2 regions of the Paenibacillus hamazuiensis genome follow, and region 1 is predicted to be linked to the other one. Evidence: riboswitches for the same ligand, from Rfam matches in the RefSeq annotation. Region 1 holds a riboswitch; the other holds the start of a gene.
What was found. Region 1 has a riboswitch for ZMP and ZTP ahead of rpiB (ribose 5-phosphate isomerase B). Riboswitches for the same ligand answer to the same signal wherever they lie in the genome.

Region 1 (10,556 bases):
TACGCCGAACGAAGGCGCCTCCTCCTGCAGTCCCCCGGAATCGGTCAAAATCATGTACGTATGAGGATACAGGTTATGCACCTCGACAACGTCCAGCGGTTCGGTCAGCATGATGCGCGGATGACCGCCCAGAAGTTCATGCGCCGGTCCTTTTACCGCAGGACTTAAATGCACCGGGTACACGATCGCGATATCTTCGAATTCATCGGCCAATCTCCGTACGGCACGAAAAATTTGACGGTGCGGTTCGCCCTGCGATTCCCTGCGGTGTGCGGTCATAAACACCAGCCGCTTTCCTTTGGCCCAGTCGAGAATCGGGTGCCGGAAATCTTTTTTCACCGTGTACCGGAAAATGTCCGTCGCCGTATTGCCGGTGATGTAAATATGCTGCTCCGGTTTGTTCTCACTGCGAAGATTGCCTGCCGACCAGTCCGTCGGCGCAAAATGCAGGTCGCAGAGCACGCCGGTCAGCTGGCGATTCATTTCCTCCGGATACGGCGAAAGCTTGTTCCAGGTGCGCAGCCCCGCTTCAACGTGACCGATCGGAATTTGCTGCAGAAATGCGGCATAGCTGGCCAGGAACGTGGTGCTTGTATCGCCGTGCACGAGAATCAGGTCGGGTTTTTCTTCGCGGAAAACCGGCTCCAGCCCTTGCAGCACGCGGATCGCCACCTCGTTCAGCGACTGGCCCGGCTTCATGACGTTCAAATCGTAATCCGGCTTGATCTCGAACAATTCGAGCACGCGGTCCAGCATCTCCCGGTGCTGGGCGGTGACGCAGACGAGCGACTCGATATGCTCCGGATGTCTTTGCAGCTCCAGAACAAGCGGGGCCATCTTGGTCGCTTCCGGTCTCGTGCCGAAAATCGTCATCACTTTGATTTTGCTCATGCGCTCTATCCCCTTAGCTTATATTGGTTCGCTTATTATTTCGTTCCGAACAGACGGTCTCCCGCGTCCCCTAAGCCTGGGACGATATAACCGTGATCGTTCAAATAATCGTCGATGGCAGCTACGTAAATATCGACGTCCGGATGAGCTTTCTGCACCGCTTTGACACCTTCGGGCGCAGCGATCAGGCACATCAGCTTAATCTGCGTGCAGCCGCGTTTTTTCAGCGCCTCGATGGCCGCATTCGCCGATCCCCCGGTCGCCAGCATCGGATCGATGACGATGAGCAGACGCTCCTGCACGTCGGTCGGCAGCTTCAGGTAATATTCCACCGGCTGCAGCGTATCCGGGTCGCGGTACAAACCGACATGTCCTACCTTGGCTGCGGGCAGCAGCTTCAAGATCCCGTCCACCATGCCGAGCCCGGCCCGCAATATCGGTATCAGCCCGAGCATTCTTCCGGAAATGACGCGGCATTCGGCCATCGCTACGGGGGTTTTGACCTGCACCTTTTCAAGCGGGATGTCCCTTGTTATTTCGTACGCCATCAGCGTCGCCACTTCGTCGACCAGCTCGCGGAAATCCTTCGTTGTAGTGTTCTCCTCGCGTATGTACGTCAGCTTGTGCTGGATAAGCGGATGGTCGCAAACGAATACTTTTCCCATGCTTTGTTTCCCCCTGAAAAATAGGACGGTTTGTCCAAAATCTCGTTTATTATATCATAAGCTGCGGGAAATATCCTACTGCCGTAAGCAGTCCCCTAGCACCACCCCCTAAATCCCCCTTAAAGGGGGACCCCAGGCGCCCCAAGCGCCCTGGACCCGCCCGCCGGGAGCAGCTGCATGCTTCTAATTCGCGTTTGTCCGGCATGGATTTTATCGCCTTCGGTCGAAAAATCCTATGCCGGACACGCTTTACTTTTGGCGCGATACGGTGGGAGTTTCAGAGTGCCACGGGCTCGCGTATGACGGGATGGATTTCGCTGACGCGAAATCCTATGCCGCCACGCTCCACTTTTCTGCTAAGCCTAACCCTAACCTTCAACACATTACATCCGCATACACTTACACTCAAAACTCATCGTAATCTTCTAAGCTTCAAAACATGTACAAACAAAATTTCAGCAAAAAAAACAGTTATGCACACGTGGATACCTTTTGTTTCTAATTATCCACAATTTATCCCCAGATTGCACAATGTTTATCCACATGGTTGGCAAAATAAAAAGCCGGCGTTTCTGTGGAAGAAACGCCGGCTGTGAAAGCTGATTAATAGGCCAGACCCGGATAGAGAGGGAACTGGGAAGTCAGATCTTTGACCATGCCGCGCACTTTGTCGTGTACGGAGGAGTCGGTCGGGTTTTTCAAAGTCAAAGAAATGATTCGAGCGATCGTTTTCATCGCGTTTTCGTCCATGCCGCGGGAAGTCGCTGCTGGTGTGCCGACGCGAATGCCGCTTGTGACAAACGGGCTGGTCGGGTCGAACGGAATCGCGTTTTTATTGACGGTCACGCCGACTTCGTCCAGCAGGTGCTCGGCATCTTTACCGCTGATGTTCAGGTTGCGCAGATCGATCAGCATCAGGTGGTTGTCCGTGCCGCCGGAAACGAGGTTGATGCCTTCGGCCATCAGCGCTTCGGACAATGCCTTCGCGTTGTTCACGACTTGCTGTGCGTACGTTTTGAACTCCGGCTGCAGCGCTTCGCCGAAGGAAACGGCTTTCGCGGCGATGATGTGCATCAGCGGGCCGCCTTGGCTGCCCGGGAACACCGCTTTATCGATTGCTTGCGCCCACGGCTTGCGGCACAGGATCATGCCGCCGCGCGGACCGCGCAGCGTTTTGTGCGTGGTCGTCGTCACGAAGTGGGAGTGCGGCACCGGGTTCGGGTGCAGCCCGGCTGCAACGAGACCGGCGATATGCGCCATGTCGACCATGAGCAGCGCGCCCACGTCATTTGCGATTTGGCCGAGCGCTTCGAAATCGATGATGCGCGGATAAGCGCTCGCACCGGCTACGATCATGCGGGGCTTGTGCTTGAAAGCCGCTTTGCGGACTTCGTCGTAATCGATGCGGGCGTCTTTTTCGCTGACGCCGTAGGCGACGAAGTTGTACAAAATGCCGGATGCGTTCACCGGGCTGCCGTGCGTCAAGTGGCCGCCATGCGCCAAGTTCATGCCGAGAACGGTATCGCCGGAGTTCAGCGCAGCCAGATAAACAGCCATGTTCGCCTGCGCGCCGGAGTGAGGCTGCACGTTCGCGTGATCGGCGCCGAACAGTTCTTTCGCGCGATCGCGTGCGATGCTTTCCACGATGTCGACGTATTCGCAGCCGCCATAGTAACGGCGATTCGGGTAACCTTCGGCGTACTTGTTCGTCAGCACGGTGCCCATCGCTTCCAAAACAGCTTGGCTAACGAAGTTTTCGGAGGCGATCAGCTCGATTTTATCGCGCTGGCGGCCGAGCTCCAGATTCATGGCTTCTACGATTTTCGGATCGGTTTTACGCAAATGTTCCACAGGGTTTCCTCCTCAAAATAGATAAATGCTCGTATCAAGTAACGATTAATCGCAAGTAACGTCCTGCTTGGCGGATTCCAGTTCATACACCGCCCGCGCTCCGCCGATCAGCTTCGGCCTTGTAAAAGCCGCCGTGACCCGCGCCTGCCCGACGAAGCGGATCGAGGGGCGAAACGGCACCGCGACCCGGCGCAAATGCATGCCGATCAGCGTCTCGCCGATATCGATTCCGGCGTGCGCCTGAATCGTCTCGACCACGCGGGCATCGGCCCACTGCCGGAACGCGTATGAAGCCATCGAACCTCCGGCCTTCGGCACGGGGACGACGGATACGGGCTCGAGCTGCGGGTACCGTTCCAGCAAAGCGGATTCGACCACGAGCGCGCGGTTCAAATGCTCGCAGCATTGATATGCCGGGTAGAAACCGGCGTCCTGCCGAACCTTTTCCACCGCAGCGAAAATATGCCTGGCCACATCCACCGTACCGGATGTGCCGATACGCTGGCCGAGCACCTCGCTGGTGCTTGTCCCGATAACGACGATGTGCCCGTTCCGAATCCCGCCCGCCTGCACGAGCTCTCGCAAAATTTGCTCGACGTGCAGCGCAATGTCGGCGGCATGGCCCGCAAAATCGGCGAACTGCTCCGTGGACGGGGCCGGTACGCCAGCGGCATCATTTATAGGATTGCTGTTCAATTAAGCCCGCCTCCTTTCCGCACAAAGCGATTAAGGATGAAGCGTATGTTTTTCTTCCAGCTGCTTCACTTTATTGACGCGGTTTTTATGGCGTTCTCCCTGGGAAAACTCCGTCTCGAGCCAAATCTTGACGATTTCCTGGGCCACGCCGGGTCCGATCACACGCTCGCCTAACGAAAGCACGTTGGAATCGTTGTGTTCGCGCGTCGCCTTCGCGGAAAACAAATCGTGCACAAGCGCGCAGCGGATACCGGGAATTTTGTTGGCGGCAATCGTCATGCCGATGCCCGTTCCGCAAATCAGAATACCTTTGTCCGCCTCGCCGGAAACAACTTGACCGCATACCTCAGATGCGTAGTCGGGGTAATCGACCGATTCAGGCCCGAAAGCGCCGAAATCTTTTACCTCGTGTCCGAGCGATTGGATAAAACCGACCAGTTCGTCCTTCAGCCGGTAACCGGCATGATCCGCACCAATGGCAATTTTCATAAATGTCGCCCTCCTGAATATACATGGGATACGGCTAGTATAACCTAAACATGCCTCTACAGACGAAAAAAAGAGCATCACGCCCGTTCTGCAAGAACGATAAGCGCAAGCTCTTTTGCCCAGGCGACCGGCCGTATGTCCCGATGCTCCACTGTGGTTCATTCCACGCGTCGCCAGTTACACCGGGTCCCTTGATTGCTTATTTTCATCATAGCTCAATCGGAAGCATGTGTAAAGATGCAATCGGGAAAGCTTTCGTCTATTTTTCATGAAAAAGATTCCAACTTGCGGATCAGCTTGTGCAGGCTCCGCTCGATTTCTTCGGCGCTTTTGCGGTACGTCGTCAGCGAACCTCCGAAGGGATCGGCGATATCGTAGCTCGGCAGCTTCCGCTGCAGCTCCGTCATCCGGGAACGCTCGTCATCGGTGATCGGCTGGGCGAGCGCCTGCTTCATCTGCGCGTCGGCATAAAGCCGCTCTATTTCGGCAACAGCCTCCAGCTCGGCGGGATCGTCCAGCGTATACTCTTTGAGTGTAAATATTTTATCCACCGCTTCGGGAAAAAGCTGAATCGCATGCCGCTTGTGGCTTTGGGTCATCGTCAGCACCAGATCGGCCCAGTCAAGCAAATCTCCGGTTAGCGGCGACGCCTTGTGCGGCTCCTTGATCCCTTTTTCCCGCAAAATCGTCGCCGTATGGTCGGAGGCCGGCGCACCTTCATAAGCGGCGACTCCCGCCGATCTCACTTCGATAGCCAGACCCCGTTCGCGGGCAAGCTGGCGAAGCATCCCTTCGGCAAGCGGACTGCGGCAAGTGTTGCCGGTACAGATGAACAAAATATGCTTCATGGCGATGATCCCCCCTTTTGCAGCGAAAGTCTCGCCTTATTCACTCCAACATCTATTTTACCCTAATTGACGGCAATTATGGAACCCGGCTCAGCGGGCCCGGGATCGTTTACAACAAAAATTTGATTCCGAACGCTAGCAGGATGACTCCGCCGAACGCTTCGCCATACTCGCCGATCCAATGGCCGACTCGGCGGCCGAGCAAAAGTCCGATGATCGACATCGCTCCGCCGAACGAACCGAACATCAGTACGGTCAGCAGCAGATCCGTGGAAAACATGCCGAGCGAAACGCCGACGGAAAACGAATCGATGCTGACGCTGAGGCTGAATACGATGATTCCCCAAAAGGTGCGGTGATCGAACGATCGAACCTCGTCGCCTTTGACGGAGCTGTATACCATATGCGCGCCGAGCAGCAGCAGCAGCACGCCGCCGATCATCGTCGCCACATCGCCGAGCAGCGTGCTGACGTATTGCCCGGTGAACATTCCCATCAGCGGCATGATCATATGAAATAACGCGATGACCACGCTGATTTTCAGGATATCCCACAGGCGAATCCCCCTCATGCCGATACCCAGCCCCAGCGAAAGCGCGTCCAGTCCCAGGGCGATGGCCATGACAAGGATCGTAATGAGCTGGCCCCATTGATAGGGCGTCATGATTTCCAAGGTTCAACTCCCCCTGTCCACTGTTCCTAACCAGAATATGCGGACAAGGGGACAAACATGCCTTAAGTTTGGACGACCCGGCCGCCGGCCGCTTTCCGCAGCCGGTTCATGATCGCGGCGCCTAGCCCCTCCTCCGGGCAGCCCTGCGCAACGATGAAGGTGACGCCTTCTTCGTCAAAACGCCTCAGCGCATCGTACAGGCGATGCGCGAGCTGCTCGAGGCCGCGGCCGCTCTCCAGCACGCAGTCGGCGTCAAGCTGCGCCGCCGCGCCGGTGAACGCGAGCGCGCCGGTTGTCTCGCCCGCGGCTTTGGCCTGGGCGAGCTCCTGGCGCATGCGGGCGACGACGGCCGCCTCGCTTGCGCCCTGCACGACCACCATGCGGCCCTGCGGCGCGTAGTGGGTGTACTTCATCCCCGGCGAGCGCGGCGCTTCGCCGGGCTGCACCTCGCGGGCGCTGTCTTCGACATGCGCGCCCGGCAGAGCTGCGCGCAGCGCGGCGGCCGTCACGCCGCCCGGGCGCAGGATATGCACGCCGCCGCCGGAGACGGCGACGACCGTGGACTCGAGCCCGACGCCGGTCGGGCCGCTGTCCACGATGCCGCCGATGCGACCGCCGAGATCCTCGCGCACGTGCTCCGCGCGCGTCGGGCTCGGACGCCCCGAGCGGTTGGCGCTGGGCGCGGCGACCGGGCAGCCGGCCGCATCGATCAGCGCGAGCGCGACCGGGTGCGCCGGCATGCGCACGCCGACCGTGTCCAGCCCCGCGGTCACAAGCGGCGACAGCACGCCGGGCCGGGCGGGCAGCACGATCGTCAGCGGGCCGGGCCAGAAGGCGTCGATCAAACGGCAAACGGTCTCATCGTACGGGAGGACAAGCCCGTCCAATTGAGACCGGTGAGCGATATGTACGATGAGAGGGTTGTCCGACGGACGGCCCTTGGCGGTGAAAATCGCCTGAACCGCTTCGGTGTTCGTCGCGTCGGCTCCGAGGCCGTACACCGTTTCCGTCGGAAACGCGACGGTCTGCCCTTCGCGGAGCAGGCCGGCCGCTTCGCGGATGGCCTGCCCGTCGGGTTTTTCGGGGTCGACCTGCCAATAGTTCGTCATGAGGAGGTATCTCCTTTGTTTACGTATAGGATTATCGGTATCAAGCAAACAGCTTTTTCAGCATGTCCCACACGAAGAAATGGATTTCCGGCTGCGGCTGCGACGCTTTAACGGTTTGTGACGTGTCGGAGGCAGTTTTGCCTTTAGCGCCGCTCTCTTTCGCGGAAGCGGCTATGTTTTCGCCGGAACCGACTTTACCGCCGCCGGAGGCTTTTTCCGTAGCGTTCTTGCCGGAAGCGGCTTTCCCGGGTGCCTTTCCCGAATCCGCCCCTTGCCCTTGATTGCCCGCTGCGCTTGCCGTACCACGGGCATTCTGCCCCGCCTGTCCGGCCGCCGGCTCTTCCCGCTCCGCAGCCTGCTTCGCTTCCACATCTTTTTTCGCTACGATCTGTCCGCCCATGAAGCACAGCGGCGGGAACAACACGCACCACCAGTTTTGGCCTTCGCCTTTGCCGAGCGTCACACGCAGCGCTTCATATTGTCCGGCCGGATAAACCTTCGTTCCGACGGTTTTCGCCGGGAACGGAACCGTATCCAGCTCGACTTTCGCATCGTATCCGAATCCGCGGTCATGCAGAGTGTCGTTGCTCAGCTGCTCCAGCTCGCCCAACCGAGCGCGAATCATCTCGCGCGCCTGTTCGATCGTTTGCGGACCTTCCGCCCATGTGCGGATCTCTGCAAAAATCGCGTCACGCACTTCGCGTTTCACCCATTGATCGGCCACCGAATCCGAATTCGCCAAGATGCGAATGCGGATCGAGTCCTTCGGAATGTCCTGCTGAATGAGGGCGGAAGCTTGCATTTTCGTCGATTCCCAGCTCATCATCATCACGATAAGTGCAAAAGCGATATAAGCGAGACGTCTGACCGACATCGAATAAGCTTGCTTGACCATAGCGGCTAACCCCTTCCGAAACTGTCATTCTTGCCTCATAGCATCAGTATGGGCAGAACCGGAAAGGGTTAAACCTATGAATCTATCATTTTTTTCGGATTGCTAGAATGTGCCGGTCGATGCCCGCCAGATCCGGGATGATCCGCAGCTCATCCCAATCCGCGGCCTTGCCGAGCATGTCGGCGATTGCGGGCGCCTGACCTTGGCCGTACTCGAACGCGACAAGCCGCGGCATACGCGGAAGCTGGGGCAGCTGCTCCGTCAGCCGGCGGTACGGGTCCAGCCCGTCGACACCGCCGACGAGCGCGGTCACGGGCTCGTGCAGCCGTACCTCCGGCTGCAGCCCGGGCAGCTCATCCGCCGCAATATACGGCGGATTCGAAACGACTGCGTCCAAGGCGACCCGTCGTTCGATGAACGGCATGAGCAGGTCTCCTTGGACGAAGTTGATGCGCGCCGTCACGCCGTGGCGCGCCGCATTGCGCCGCGCGACCTCGAGCGCGGCGGCGGAGATGTCCGAGCCGGCGAAGCTCCAGCTCGGGCACTGCACCGCGGCGGTGACGGCGATCGCGCCGCTGCCGGTGCCGATGTCGGCGACGAGCGGCGCGCCGTCCGGCCACAACCCGCGTCCGGCGCGGACGACCGCCTCGACGAGCAGCTCCGTCTCGGGGCGCGGGATGAGCACCGCCGGCGTGACCTCGAAGGGGAGCCCGTAAAACTCCTGCTCCCCTATAATATACTGCACCGGCTCACCTGCCGCCTTGCGCCGGAGCATTTCCCGCCATGCTGCCTCCCGCTCCGGCCCCGGTGCGAGAGGCTCGCTCCAGCGGAGCAGCAGCGCGGTCTTGTCCAGCCCGAGCAGGTGCATCAGCAAGAGCTCGGCACAGCCGGCGGCGTCCTGCACCCCCGCCGCCCGTAAAAAAGAAGAAGCCTCTGCGAAGGCTTCCCGAATGGTCACTGTCTGTCCGTTTTCCCGTACTGTACGCCGATCGCTCATCGCGGCATCGCCTCGGTCCCGGCCGTCTGTCATACGGCCTCTCCTCTTTCATCCAGACCTTCGGTTTGCGCCGCTATCGTGAGCGCTCCGATGATTTCTTCCATATCGCCGTTCAGCACCGCATCCAGCTTATGCAGCGTCAGGCCGATCCGGTGATCGGTCACCCGGCTTTGCGGGAAGTTGTACGTGCGGATCCGTTCGCTGCGGTCGCCGGTGCCGACCTTGCTTTTCCGCTCGCCGGCGTATTTCTCCTGCTCTTCCTGCAGCTGCTTCTCGTAAATCCGCGCGCGCAGAACCTGCAGCGCCTTTTCCTTGTTCGAGTTTTGCGATTTGCCGTCCTGGCACGTCGCCACGATCCCCGTCGGAATATGCGTCACGCGCACGGCCGACTTCGTCGTGTTGACGGACTGACCGCCCGCACCGCTGGAACAAAACGTATCGACGCGAATGTCGTTTTCGTTGATTTCGATTTCGACTTCCTCCGCCTCCGGCATGACCACGACGGTCGAAGTTGAGGTGTGGATACGCCCTCCGGATTCGGTCACCGGAATCCGCTGCACGCGGTGAGCGCCGCTCTCGTATTTGAGCTTGCTGTAGGCGCCTTTGCCGGTGATCATAAACACGATTTCCTTGAATCCGCCCAAATCGCTCGCATTCATGTCCAGCACTTCGGTTTTCCAGCCTTGGGAATCGGCATATTTCGTATACATGCGGTACAGATCGGCCGCGAACAGCGCCGCCTCGTCTCCGCCCGCCGCGCCGCGGATCTCCACAATGACGTTTTTGTCGTCGTTCGGGTCTTTCGGCAGCATCAGAATGTGAAGCCGGTCCTCCAGCTGCTGCTTGCGTTCGGACAACTCGTCAAGCTCCATCTTCACCATCTCGCGCATCTCGTCGTCGAGCTTCTCGCCTAGCATCTCTTTCGCCGCATCCAGCTGCTGCACGACGCTTTTATATTCGGTATAAGCTTCGTATGCTTCCTGCATATCCGACTGCTCCTTCGAATACTCGCGCAGCCGCTTCGGATCGCTCGCTACATCCGGATCGCACAGAAGTTCGCTCAGCTTTTCATATCGGTCGGCCAATGCCTGCAATTTATCCAACATGTGGATTCACCTCCTGTTGCTCATTCTATATATATTATACATGATCCGTTAAACGTTAAAACGGAAGTGCATGACATCTCCGTCCTGCACGACGTATTCCTTGCCTTCCAGACGGAGCAAACCTTTTTCTTTGGCCGCGTTCATCGAACCGCTTCCGACCAGATCCTCGTAGCCGACCACTTCCGCACGGATAAAGCCGCGTTCGAAATCGGTATGGATGACGCCTGCCGCCTGAGGAGCTTTCATGCCTTTGCGGATCGTCCAAGCGCGCACTTCCTGTACTCCGGCCGTAAAATACGTGTACAATCCGAGCAGCTTGTATGCCGCGCGGATGAG
Region 2 (10,556 bases), on a different contig from region 1:
CGAATCGTTCGTCATCCCGGACGATGTCGGAGGCCGTTATTCGGTGCTCACCGCCGTAGGGCTCCTGCCGATCGCTGCCGCAGGCATCGACATTGAGGCGATGATGAAAGGCGCCGCCGACGCGCGCGAAGCGTATGCGAATCCGAATCTTGCCGAGAACGAAAGCTACCAATACGCCGCCGTCCGCAACGCGCTGTACCGCAAAGGCAAGACGACGGAAATTCTCGTGAACTACGAGCCGTCTTTGCACTTCGTATCCGAGTGGTGGAAGCAGCTGTTCGGCGAAAGCGAAGGCAAGGACTATAAAGGGATATACCCGGCTTCGGTCGATTTTTCGACGGATCTGCACTCGATGGGGCAGTTCATTCAGGAGGGGAGCCGCACCTTGTTCGAGACGGTCATCCAGGTTGAAAATGTGTCGGAGTCGATCGTCATCGGCGAAGATGCGGAAAATCTGGACGGCCTGAACTTCCTCAGCGGCAAAACGATGGACTTCGTCAACAAGAAGGCGTTCGAAGGCACGATGCTTGCGCATACCGACGGCGGCGTGCCGAATCTGATCGTGACGATACCGAATATGACCCCGTATACGTTCGGTTACATGGTGTACTTTTTTGAAAAAGCTTGCGGCATCAGCGGTTACCTGCTCGGCGTCAATCCGTTCGATCAGCCGGGGGTCGAGGCGTACAAGAAAAACATGTTCGCGCTGCTCGGCAAACCGGGCTTCGAGAAGGAAAAGGCGGAGCTGGAAGCAAGGCTGAACCGATAATCGAAAGGCCAAGTGGCCCTTCCCATGAAACATGGGGAGGGCTTTGTCTTTTTTAGAACGCGGCCGCTCGTCCTGGGGGGACTTTGGGAGAAGTTTTCTTGCGGCTGCGGTAGGAATTTTAACACGGGATGGCGAAATACTAAGCGGATGGAGATCAAACGGGAGGATCATCATGCTTACCCAATATAAAACGTTAAAACAGCTGGGCGTGGACGAAATCGTGATCAAGAAATCGAGATTTATCGGCCACGCCAAACCCGTCGATTCCGAGGAAGAAGCCATCCGGTTCATTGAAAGCGTTAAAAAGGAGCATTGGTCCGCCACGCATAACTGCTCCGCTTATGTCGTCGGGGAACGGGACGAATGCCAGAAGCAGTCGGATGACGGGGAGCCGAGCGGGACCGCGGGCAAGCCGATTTTGGAGGTCATCAAACATCAGGGCTTGAAAAACGTCGTTGTTGTCGTTACCCGCTACTTCGGGGGCATCATGCTAGGAGCCGGCGGGCTGATCCGCGCTTATACGGACGGCGCCGTGACCGGCATTGCCGCCGCGAAGCCGGTGTACCGCGTGCTTCATGCGGAGGTGCGGGTAACGATCGATTATACGTGGCATGGCAAGGTGGAAAACGAGCTGCGTAACCGGGGTACTCTGCTCGGGGAAACGCTGTTTACGGATAAAGTAACGATTGTCTGTTTGCCGGAGGCACCGGAAGCCGAATGGTTCGTGGCCTGGATGACCGATCTCACGCAAGGTCAGGCTGTGATCGCGCGCGGCGAGGACCGGTACGTTGAGCATGATATTGCAGATCGCGGCGAGTAAGAGTGCAGCACAGCGGAGAAAGCGAGTGGAGAGCATGGCCAGAAAGGCAGTCGCACAGGAATTGAGCCGGGAGCGCATATTGGAGGAAGCCCGCGAGCTGTTTATTGCGCACGGCTATCGCGGGTTAACGATGAGAAGCATTGCCCAGGCGATGGGTTACAGTCACGGCGCGCTGTATTACCATTTCAAGGAGAAAGCCGAGCTGTTTCATGCTTTGGTGATGAAGGATTTCAAAATGCTGGTGAAGCGTTCGCAAGAGCTGATCGGCCGGACGCGGCTCGGGGATGTGGCACAGCTGGAGAAGCTGATGCTCGAATTTATCAAATTCGGTCTGGAAAACCCGAAGCAGTACGAAATTATGTTCATGATCAATGATCCGGAGCTGCGCCGGTATTCGCGGATCGAGCAGGCCCAGTGTCTGGAGCTGTTCGCCACGGTGGTGCGAGCGGTAATCGCCAAGCTGCCGGGCGCGGAATCGAAAATGTACACCGCACCGTGGAGTTTGTTCATGTCGCTGCATGGTTTCATCTCCTACAGCATACATTTTAATCAGAACTACGACGAAGTGAAAAAGCTGGCCGAGGCCCACGTCAAATATTTGTGCGCAGGCCTGCTGAACTCGTAGCATGCCGGCTGCCGGGCCCTGTTACCCCTTTATGAAGCGAACGAGACATTGGCGCCGGCGTGGGCCGTCGAACTCGCAAAAGTAAATGCCCTGCCAGCGGCCCAATACGAGCCGACCGCCGGCGACGAGCAGCGTCTGCGAAGAGCCGACGGTGATCGCTTTCAGGTGCGCGGCGGAATTGCCCTCGGCGTGCTCATACTTAGGATGCTCCCAGGGATACACTTCGTTTAAGCGCATGAGAATATCTTTTTTCACATCGGGGTCGGCATTTTCATTGACGGCAATTCCGGCGGTCGTATGGGGACAATAGACGATGGCAAGTCCGTCCTCCAGAGGCTCCTGCCTCAGCAGGTCGCTCACTTTCGGGGTAATGTCAATGATTTCATCGCGTTGTTTCGTTTCAATGTGCAGCGTGTGGATCATCGGACGGCCTCCTTTTTCTTTTAAGTATATGAAACCTGGCTTGAAAAACCAATCTTTGCGAAAAGAGGGACTACAATGGACTTATCTCAAAAAACGGCGGAAAACGCCGAATTTATGATCGAAGCGATCAAGAAGAAGCTGAGAATGGCTTCCGGCGCCGCTTTCAAGGCTTCGCACTTCAATACGGACTTGTATGAGGATTTGAAGGATATTTACGAAATGGTCGCGAGCAAAAACAATTTCAGCATCAGCGAAATCGAAGCGATTACGACCGAGCTGGGCCGGCTCCGCAAAGTATAAGCGCGAAGCGGATGCTCTTCGAAATAAAGGTGCATTTTCACTCCGTGGCATAAGCACATTCTTGTTTGTCACAGGGACAGCCAAACAGGCAGCGCTCGTTCGATCTCCGTACTATGGTAGGGTAACTCCAATACCTGATTTTCGTACGGAGGTGGAATATATCATGCAATCGGTCAAGAAAGCGGACGTGCGGAAGCTTGTCGGCAAGCGCATTTACGCTCTGAAAAAAGACGGCACGATGGTCAGCGGCAAGCTGGTGCGCATACAGGGCAATGCACTGTACCTGGCTCCGGTCAAGGGCGGCAAGACGGTCAGGACGTCGGCATTCATTCCTTTGGTGCTGTTTGATCTGCTGGCCATCGGTACTTTGCCTTTCGCCTACGGCGGCGGCTTTGGTTTTGGCGGCTATCCTTACGGCGGCGGCTTTGGCTTCGGCTATCCCGGCGGTTTCATTTGGTAAAATGGCAGAAGGCAGCCTCTTCCCGCATGCGGGGGGAGGTTTTTTGTGTGTGGGAATGTTTTTGTGAGGATGTTCTTACGTTGCGTGAAATCTTTAACAAAACAGGAAGAGCCGCTGTGCCGATATTTAAAGTATTAACCGATGTATAATCGGCTTGGAGGATGCTCATTGACGAAAACATTCGATGCGGAAAAGATAAACCGGCTGGAAAAGGAATATAAGCTGGCCAGAGCAATGGTGGAGGCGCTCACCCATAACCCGACGGTCGCTTTCATTGTTTGCCGTCTGGACGATACGGTCCTTTTCGTAAATGATACATTCGAGGACTTGTTCGGTTGGGGGCGGGAAGAGGTTCTGAATCGCAAGCTGCCTGTCGTTCCCGAACGTATGGCCGAAGACTTCGGGGCAGCGCTTCGCACGAAAAACTGGCAGATCGGCGCTTATGAAACGTGGAAGAAACGTAAGGACGGCAGCGAGTTTATCGTCAGCGAGTCGATTGTCCCCCTGCGTTTTGACGGAGAGACGTTGGAATCGTACGCCTGCATCATTCGGGATATTACAAAACGAAAGCAGGACGAACGGCTGCTTTAGGAAAGCGAGCAAAGGTTCAAGTCGCTGTTCGAGCATAATCCGGATGCGGTATTTTCGCTCGATATGGAGGGACGGTTTACCAGCGCCAATCCGGCAGTCGAACGGATCACCGGCTATACGTTTCGAGAGCTGCACCTGCGCTTGGTGCGGGAGGTAATTACGGTGGAGCGGATCGACGAGCTCCGTTATTATTTCGAAGAAACGAAGAGGGGAAGCACATACAATCTCGAATCCGCTCTTATTCATAAAAACGGCAGCCGCGTGGAAATCAGCGTGTCGATGCTGCCGATCAAGGTGGATAACGAGGTCATCGGCGTATACTGCATCGCCAAAGATATTACCCACCGCAAGCATGCGGAAGCGCTGATCAACTACATGGCTTATCACGACTCTTTAACCGAGCTGCCCAACCGCCGAAAATTTCAGGAGCACGCCGATGCGGCGCTGAAGCAAGCGGAGGCATCCGGACAGAAGCTCGCGCTGCTGCTGATCGATCTCGACGGCTTCAAATTCATCAACGACCGGTATGGGCACGGCGCAGGCGATTTTGTGCTGAATACCGTCGGAATCCGGCTCAGGCAAAGCATCGGCATTGGCGATATGGCGGCCCGGATGGGCGGTGACGAGTTCACGGTTCTGCTTCAGCCGCTTGAGGACGACTGCGCGGCCGCGCGATTTGCCGGACAGCTGCTGGACAAGCTGAACGAACCGTTCATTTATCACGGGGCTTCGCTTAAAGTAAGTCCGAGCATCGGCGTCGCTCTTTTTCCGAATCACGGAACTACGCTCGAGATGCTGCTGAAGCGTGCCGATCAGGCTATGTATGCCGTAAAGCAAGCCGGTAAAAACAGCGTGCGGATGTATGCGCAGCTGCCGCATTAAACGAGCCGCAAAGCTCCGGGCGACCGCAGCTTTGCGGTTTTTTAAGATTGAATGAGCTGTTTTCGATTTGTCGTAAGAGGAGGCTGCTCCAGCCATTTTCGTTCCACCACAAGATCAAAAGTATCCTTGGCGTACGACATCACCTCGCCGATGATCTTCGTGTAATGAGCGGCGAGATCGGCCCGCATTGACAGCGCCAGGGCGTGCGAGATCAAGAGAATGTCCACAGAGTTCAATATATGGATCAGCGATATGATCATTTTTTCCGAAAAGGGCGAAACGGTCGAATCCGTTACTTCCATACTGACGGTTACGGTTCCGAGCAAATCCTCCTCCATGAGCAGATTGTTAAATAATTCGATCTGCCGCTCGCTGATTTTTTTGCCTCTCATGACGAAATCCTTTAATTTTTTATCCTGCAGCACTTGGGCAAATCCAAGCATGATAATGACGGAGAAGTAATTTCGCTCGATATTGAAAAAGATTTCAGATAATTCAATAGCGTTCAGAGGCCTTTTTCCGCTAAACAATCCGTCCATAAATGATAATTTCTGCACGTACTCGATTTTTTGGGGGTAATTCATTTTCGGCGGACGGTCATAGACGCCTTTCTCCAGCATCATGCGTACCGCTTTTCCGAACATTTCGGTTGATGAATGTATACACTCGTTAAAAAAATCCAGAACATCAAGCCGAACATTATTGGAGGCGACAAAAGAGAAATTAATCATTCCAAGGCGATTCATCATATAGATGAAACTTAAGGTGAACGTGTCGTGAAAAAGCGGCGGTGCGGCCAGGTTTACATCGCCCTCCGAAAAGCCTGCGGGTATGGGGAAATTTTCGGCGAGGAACATTTTTTTGATTTTACTTATCCGATCCTGCGAAACGGACAAAACCTCTTTGGCCAAAGGAATAATTTCCGCATCCTGAAGATGATGGATCAAGTAGGTCAGGAAGCATACCGCCATACTCTCCTGCATATAAACGCCCCAAAGTCCCCCGATCTCCGTGCAGCTGAATTCGATGTTGGCCTGCTTTTCCTGAGGCTTATAAGATGACATGCTCATCCTCCATTAAACGATTTCGTTCCCCAATAGTATCCTGCCGGATTCGTAATTTATTCGGTCCGGCAGCGCGCATCTTTGGTTATAACGGTTTCCTTTGAGCCCGATCTTTGATAAAATGAAGGAAATAACCCTGTATGTGACTGGCGATGAAAGTGGAATGAACCACGAGGAAGCATACAGCTGAAACGTCCGTTCGCCTGGGGAAAGTATCTGCGGTGGGACTCGTTATGCTGACGAGCCGGCGCAGGTGCTTTTTTTTGTTTATCGCTCTAAAAAATTGTTAGGGAGGTACTCGACATGGCATTGGTCATGAAGGCGAAAGAAGCGGCGGATCAGGTGTATGAAACGGTCAGATCGCAAGTGGAGGAATGGAAATCGGCAGGCGTGCAGCCTAAAATGGCAACCATTTTGGTCGAAGGCGACCCAGCCTCGGCATATTACGCACAGGCCAAACAAAGAATTGCCGCGAAGCTCGGGGTGGCTTTTGAGCTCCATTCGTTTCCGGCGGAAATCACGGAAGAAGAGATCGTTCGGCTGATCACCCGATTGAATGAGGATCGCTCCGTTCACGGCATCATGCTGGAGCTTCCCCTGCCTGACCACATATCGACCGGCAGCATCATAAAGGCCATCTCGCCCGTCAAGGACGTAGACGGAGTCACCCCCGCCAATAAGCTGGCTGTCGTCACAGGGGATCCGGGGCTTTACCCCGCCACTCCGCAAGCTTGCATAAAGCTTCTTAAGTTTTACGGCTATACGCTTGAGGGCAGGAACGTCACTTTGGTGGGAAGAGGACAGACCGTCGGGCTGCCGCTGTTTCATATGCTGCAAAGGGAAAATGCTACCGTTACCGTGTGTCATTCCCGCACACCGGACATCGCTTCGCATCTTCAGCATGCCGAAATAGCCTTTGTTGCTGCCGGCCGTCCGCATCTTGTCCGGCGGGATATGGTACATTCAAATCTCGTCATCATCGATGCGGGAATAAATGAGACGGATGATGGGAAAATCACAGGCGACGCAGCAGCCGATGTCGGCGATTATGCTGCCGCCGTATCCCCGGTTCCGGGCGGTGTCGGAACATTAACCTCCGCTATCCTTTATGAGAACCTCATGAAGGCAATCGACATACAGATGCCGGAGAAGAAGGCGCATGCGGTAACTTGGGACGATTCGCTTCGCTATTTTTTGGAGCAGGCGGGGAGTTCCCATCCGACACCGGGTGGGGGAAGCGTAGCGGCTCTTGTCGCCGCGCTCGGGGCCTCGATGACGTCCATGGTCGGCAGCTTGTCCCAGGGGGAAAAATTCGCGCATATTCATTCCCGCATCGCCGAGGTTATGGAGAGTATTCGCAGCTTAACCGCAGAATGCGAACATCTGCTTCAAGCGGACATCGCTTCGTTCAATCAATATATGAATGCCTTGAAACTTCCCAAGGGTACGGAGGAAGAAAAGGACGTGCGCAGAAAAGCGATTCAGGAAGCCGCTCTCCTTGCCATGGACGTGCCTCTCCGACTCATCGAGGTGTGCAGGGACGGGATGATAAGCACGAGCCGCATTGCCGATTCGTGCAATAAAAATGTGATCTCCGATCTTGGCATCGGAGCCCTCTTGTTTGAAGCTGCAGCGCAGTCCGCATTGCTGACCGTAGAGATAAATATGGCTTCATTGAAGGATATGGAGCTGAAGCGCCGGTATTCGGACATTATGTCTTCGCTGATCCGCGAGATCGGGGAGCTGAAAGACGAAACATTGCAAATAACCCGGGGCAGGATCTTGGGGTAGAAAGTGGAAAGCTCACCGTTGGTGGGCTTTTTTTCATATTCCGATCAGGTATACAGCCTTGATCTAAACAAACACTAACTGTAACTGCATTGCCAGGAGGTGTCAGGAATGAAACCATTAGCTCCCCACGAAGCGTTGGAAATCCACGAAGCAATCAATTTCAAGACCTTATGTTTGGCCAAATCCAAGCTGATGCAGGGCATCGTATTCGATCAGGAGCTCAAGGATTTAATGCAGAAGGATGTCGACCAGTCCATCCAAGCTTTGGCCGATTTGCAGGCTCTTTATCAACGGGCGCCGTTCAGCGCGCCGGTGCCGGACCGCCGCCCTGCTCCCATCCTGAATTGAGGTGACCGCTTATATGAAAATGGATTATGTCGACCCGGCCAATTCTTTAAACATGCCGGAGATGGCGGACATGACTTTCGCTATGGATTTTCTCGTTCGGGTGAAAGACGGCGTCCGCAACACGGCGTTTGCCCTCACCGAAACCGCATCGCCTGAAGCGAGAGCGCTGCTGCGCGCGCAGCTTCATCAAGGCATCGCGCTTCATCAGGAGATCTCCGAGCTGATGATCCGCAAAAAATGGTTCCATCCGTACGAGCTGCAGGAGCAGTTTCAGCTCGATATGCTTAGTGCGGAGCAAACGGTGCAAATCGCGCAGCTCAAGCTGTTCCCGGATGACACGAGACGCAAAGGCATGTTCGACCGCACACCGGATGAGCATATGGGAGGGCATCAGGCATGAAGGCCGTTACGTACCAAGGGATAAAAAACGTGGAAGTCAAAGAGATGCCCGATCCGAAAATCGAAAAACCGGACGATATGATCATCCGGACGACCTCGACCGCCATTTGCGGCTCCGACCTGCATTTGTTTCACGGCATGATTCCGAACATGCATGAAGATTATATCGTCGGGCACGAACCGATGGGGATCGTCGAGGAAGTAGGCCCCGGCGTGACCAAGCTGAAGAAAGGGGATCGCGTGATCATTCCGTTCACCATCAGCTGCGGCCAATGCTGGTACTGCCAAAACCACCTGGAAAGCCAATGCGACAACTCGAACGAGCATGGCGAAATGGGCGGCTTTTTCGGTTATTCCGGGACGACCGGGGGTCACCCGGGCGGACAAGCCGAGTATTTGCGGGTGCCGTTCGCGAATTTTACCCATTTCAAAATTCCGGAAAGCTGCGAGCATCCCGACGAAAAGCTGTGCCTGATCTCGGACGCGATGACGACGGCATTCTGGAGTGTCGATAACGCCGGGGTGAAGGAAGGCGACACAGTCATTGTGATCGGCTGCGGACCGGTAGGGCTGCTTGTGCAAAAATTTTGCTGGTTCAAAGGTGCGAAGCGGGTCATAGCCGCGGATTTTCTCGATTACCGGCTGCAGCATGCGAAGCGCACAAACAACGTCGAAATCGTCAATGTAGAGCAGCACGAGAACGCAGGGATGTATTTGAAGGAGATCACCAAGGGTGGGGCCGATGTGGTCATCGATTGCTCCGGCATGAGCGGCAAGATGACGCCGCTGGAGGCGTTGGCCTCCGGGTTGAAGCTCCAGGGCGGAGCGATGGGCGGTATCGTGATTGCCACCCAGTGTGTACGCAAGGGCGGTACCATCCAGATTACCGGTGTGTACGGCGGAAGGTACAACGCGTTCCCGCTCGGCGACATTTTTCAACGCAACGTGACGGTTAAAACGGGACAAGCGCCGGTCATCCACTACATGCCCTACATGTACGAGCTGATCGATACCGGCAAGGTGGATCCGGGCGATGTGATAACCCACGTGATTCCTCTCAGCGAAGCGAAGCGGGGATATGAAATTTTCGACACGCGGCAGGACAACTGCATCAAGGTTGTACTCAAACCGTAGGTCATTGGATAGGAGGAACATGTATGGTATATGCGCTGCACGAAACGCTGGAAGTACATGAAATGGCCGCGTTCAAGACGGTCTGTTTGACAAAATCGAAGACGATGCAGGTGCTCGTTTCCGACCCTGCGTTGAAGCAAATTTTGCAGCGGGACGTGGACATCACGACTCGGCAGCTGCAGGAACTGAGCGCGATCATGTCCAAAGCGAAACAATAGGGGTGTAAATGCATGAACACGATTTTGGAGCACTTGACCGGAATGCACGTAATGACCGACCAGGTCATCGCCATGGATTTGCTGATCTCCGCCAAGTCAGGGGTTCGCAATTACGCCGCAGCGGTCACGGAAGTCGGCACGCCGGAGGTTAAGGCGGTGCTGATGAAGCATTTGGACGAGGTGATCGACATGCACGAGCAGATCACCATGTATTTGATGGAGAAGGGGTTTTACCATCCGTGGAACCCGCAGGAGCAGCTGCAGCTTGATCTGCAGAACATGCAAACGGCGCTAAGCCTGCCGTCTTGATACGGAAAAAGAGCCTCCGTGAGTGAATCGGGAGGCTCTTTTGGCGCTCAGCTTTCGTCTCGCAGACCGGCAACGGCAATCAGGGCGATGATCACCGCTGCGGTCGTTGCCAGAAACGCATCGGAATAAGCCGGCGCATCCAAGGCATAAAGCGGATTGAACGAATCCGCGGCATCTCTGCGTGCATGGAGAAAAGCTCCGATGATACCGGCCCCCGTACCTGCTCCGAGGTATATGGAGCCTTGGAATATGCCCATTCCCGCTCCAACCTGGTCTCGCGCAAGCGTACGGACAGCCGCGTTATTGGCCGGAGAATGAATGAAAGCGAAGGCGGCCCCGACTCCCAGGACACCTGCAGAAACGAGTACGGGCGAGGCTCCCGCGGCCCATGTCGACAGAAACAGAGTGGACATTCCCATCACA

Region 2: another riboswitch for ZMP and ZTP. It lies ahead of MYS68_RS38345 (bifunctional 5,10-methylenetetrahydrofolate dehydrogenase/5,10-methenyltetrahydrofolate cyclohydrolase); the one in region 1 lies ahead of rpiB (ribose 5-phosphate isomerase B).

What each region holds. Positions count from the first base shown of each region.
Region 1 covers NZ_JALRMO010000001.1:6,900,299-6,910,854, reverse strand. The annotation lists gene wecB (non-hydrolyzing UDP-N-acetylglucosamine 2-epimerase) at 1-891, opposite strand, end outside; gene upp (uracil phosphoribosyltransferase) at 927-1,556, opposite strand; gene MYS68_RS30280 (serine hydroxymethyltransferase) at 2,160-3,407, opposite strand; gene MYS68_RS30275 (TIGR01440 family protein) at 3,453-4,016, opposite strand; gene rpiB (ribose 5-phosphate isomerase B) at 4,134-4,592, opposite strand; ZMP/ZTP riboswitch at 4,703-4,783, opposite strand; gene MYS68_RS30265 (low molecular weight protein arginine phosphatase) at 4,859-5,440, opposite strand; gene MYS68_RS30260 (manganese efflux pump MntP) at 5,550-6,104, opposite strand; gene MYS68_RS30255 (L-threonylcarbamoyladenylate synthase) at 6,176-7,222, opposite strand; gene spoIIR (stage II sporulation protein R) at 7,263-8,117, opposite strand; gene prmC (peptide chain release factor N(5)-glutamine methyltransferase) at 8,203-9,114, opposite strand; gene prfA (peptide chain release factor 1) at 9,144-10,220, opposite strand; gene ychF (redox-regulated ATPase YchF) at 10,269-10,556, opposite strand, start outside.
Region 2 covers NZ_JALRMO010000002.1:3,490-14,045, reverse strand. The annotation lists gene MYS68_RS38390 (glucose-6-phosphate isomerase) at 1-769, shown strand, start outside; gene MYS68_RS38385 (YigZ family protein) at 942-1,589, shown strand; gene MYS68_RS38380 (TetR/AcrR family transcriptional regulator) at 1,624-2,214, shown strand; gene MYS68_RS38375 (secondary thiamine-phosphate synthase enzyme YjbQ) at 2,236-2,637, opposite strand; gene MYS68_RS38370 (DUF1128 domain-containing protein) at 2,713-2,937, shown strand; gene MYS68_RS38365 (hypothetical protein) at 3,101-3,397, shown strand; gene MYS68_RS38360 (PAS domain S-box protein) at 3,566-3,988, shown strand; partial or broken gene MYS68_RS38795 (PAS domain S-box protein) at 4,001-4,339, shown strand; gene MYS68_RS38790 (GGDEF domain-containing protein) at 4,364-4,870, shown strand; gene MYS68_RS38350 (DUF3231 family protein) at 4,912-5,934, opposite strand; ZMP/ZTP riboswitch at 6,067-6,150, shown strand; partial or broken gene MYS68_RS38345 (bifunctional 5,10-methylenetetrahydrofolate dehydrogenase/5,10-methenyltetrahydrofolate cyclohydrolase) at 6,238-7,074, shown strand; gene MYS68_RS38340 (cyclodeaminase/cyclohydrolase family protein) at 7,075-7,725, shown strand; gene MYS68_RS38335 (spore gernimation protein GerQ) at 7,834-8,073, shown strand; gene MYS68_RS38330 (spore coat protein) at 8,087-8,473, shown strand; gene MYS68_RS38325 (zinc-dependent alcohol dehydrogenase) at 8,470-9,606, shown strand; gene MYS68_RS38320 (hypothetical protein) at 9,630-9,824, shown strand; gene MYS68_RS38315 (spore coat protein) at 9,837-10,133, shown strand; gene MYS68_RS38310 (MFS transporter) at 10,181-10,556, opposite strand, start outside.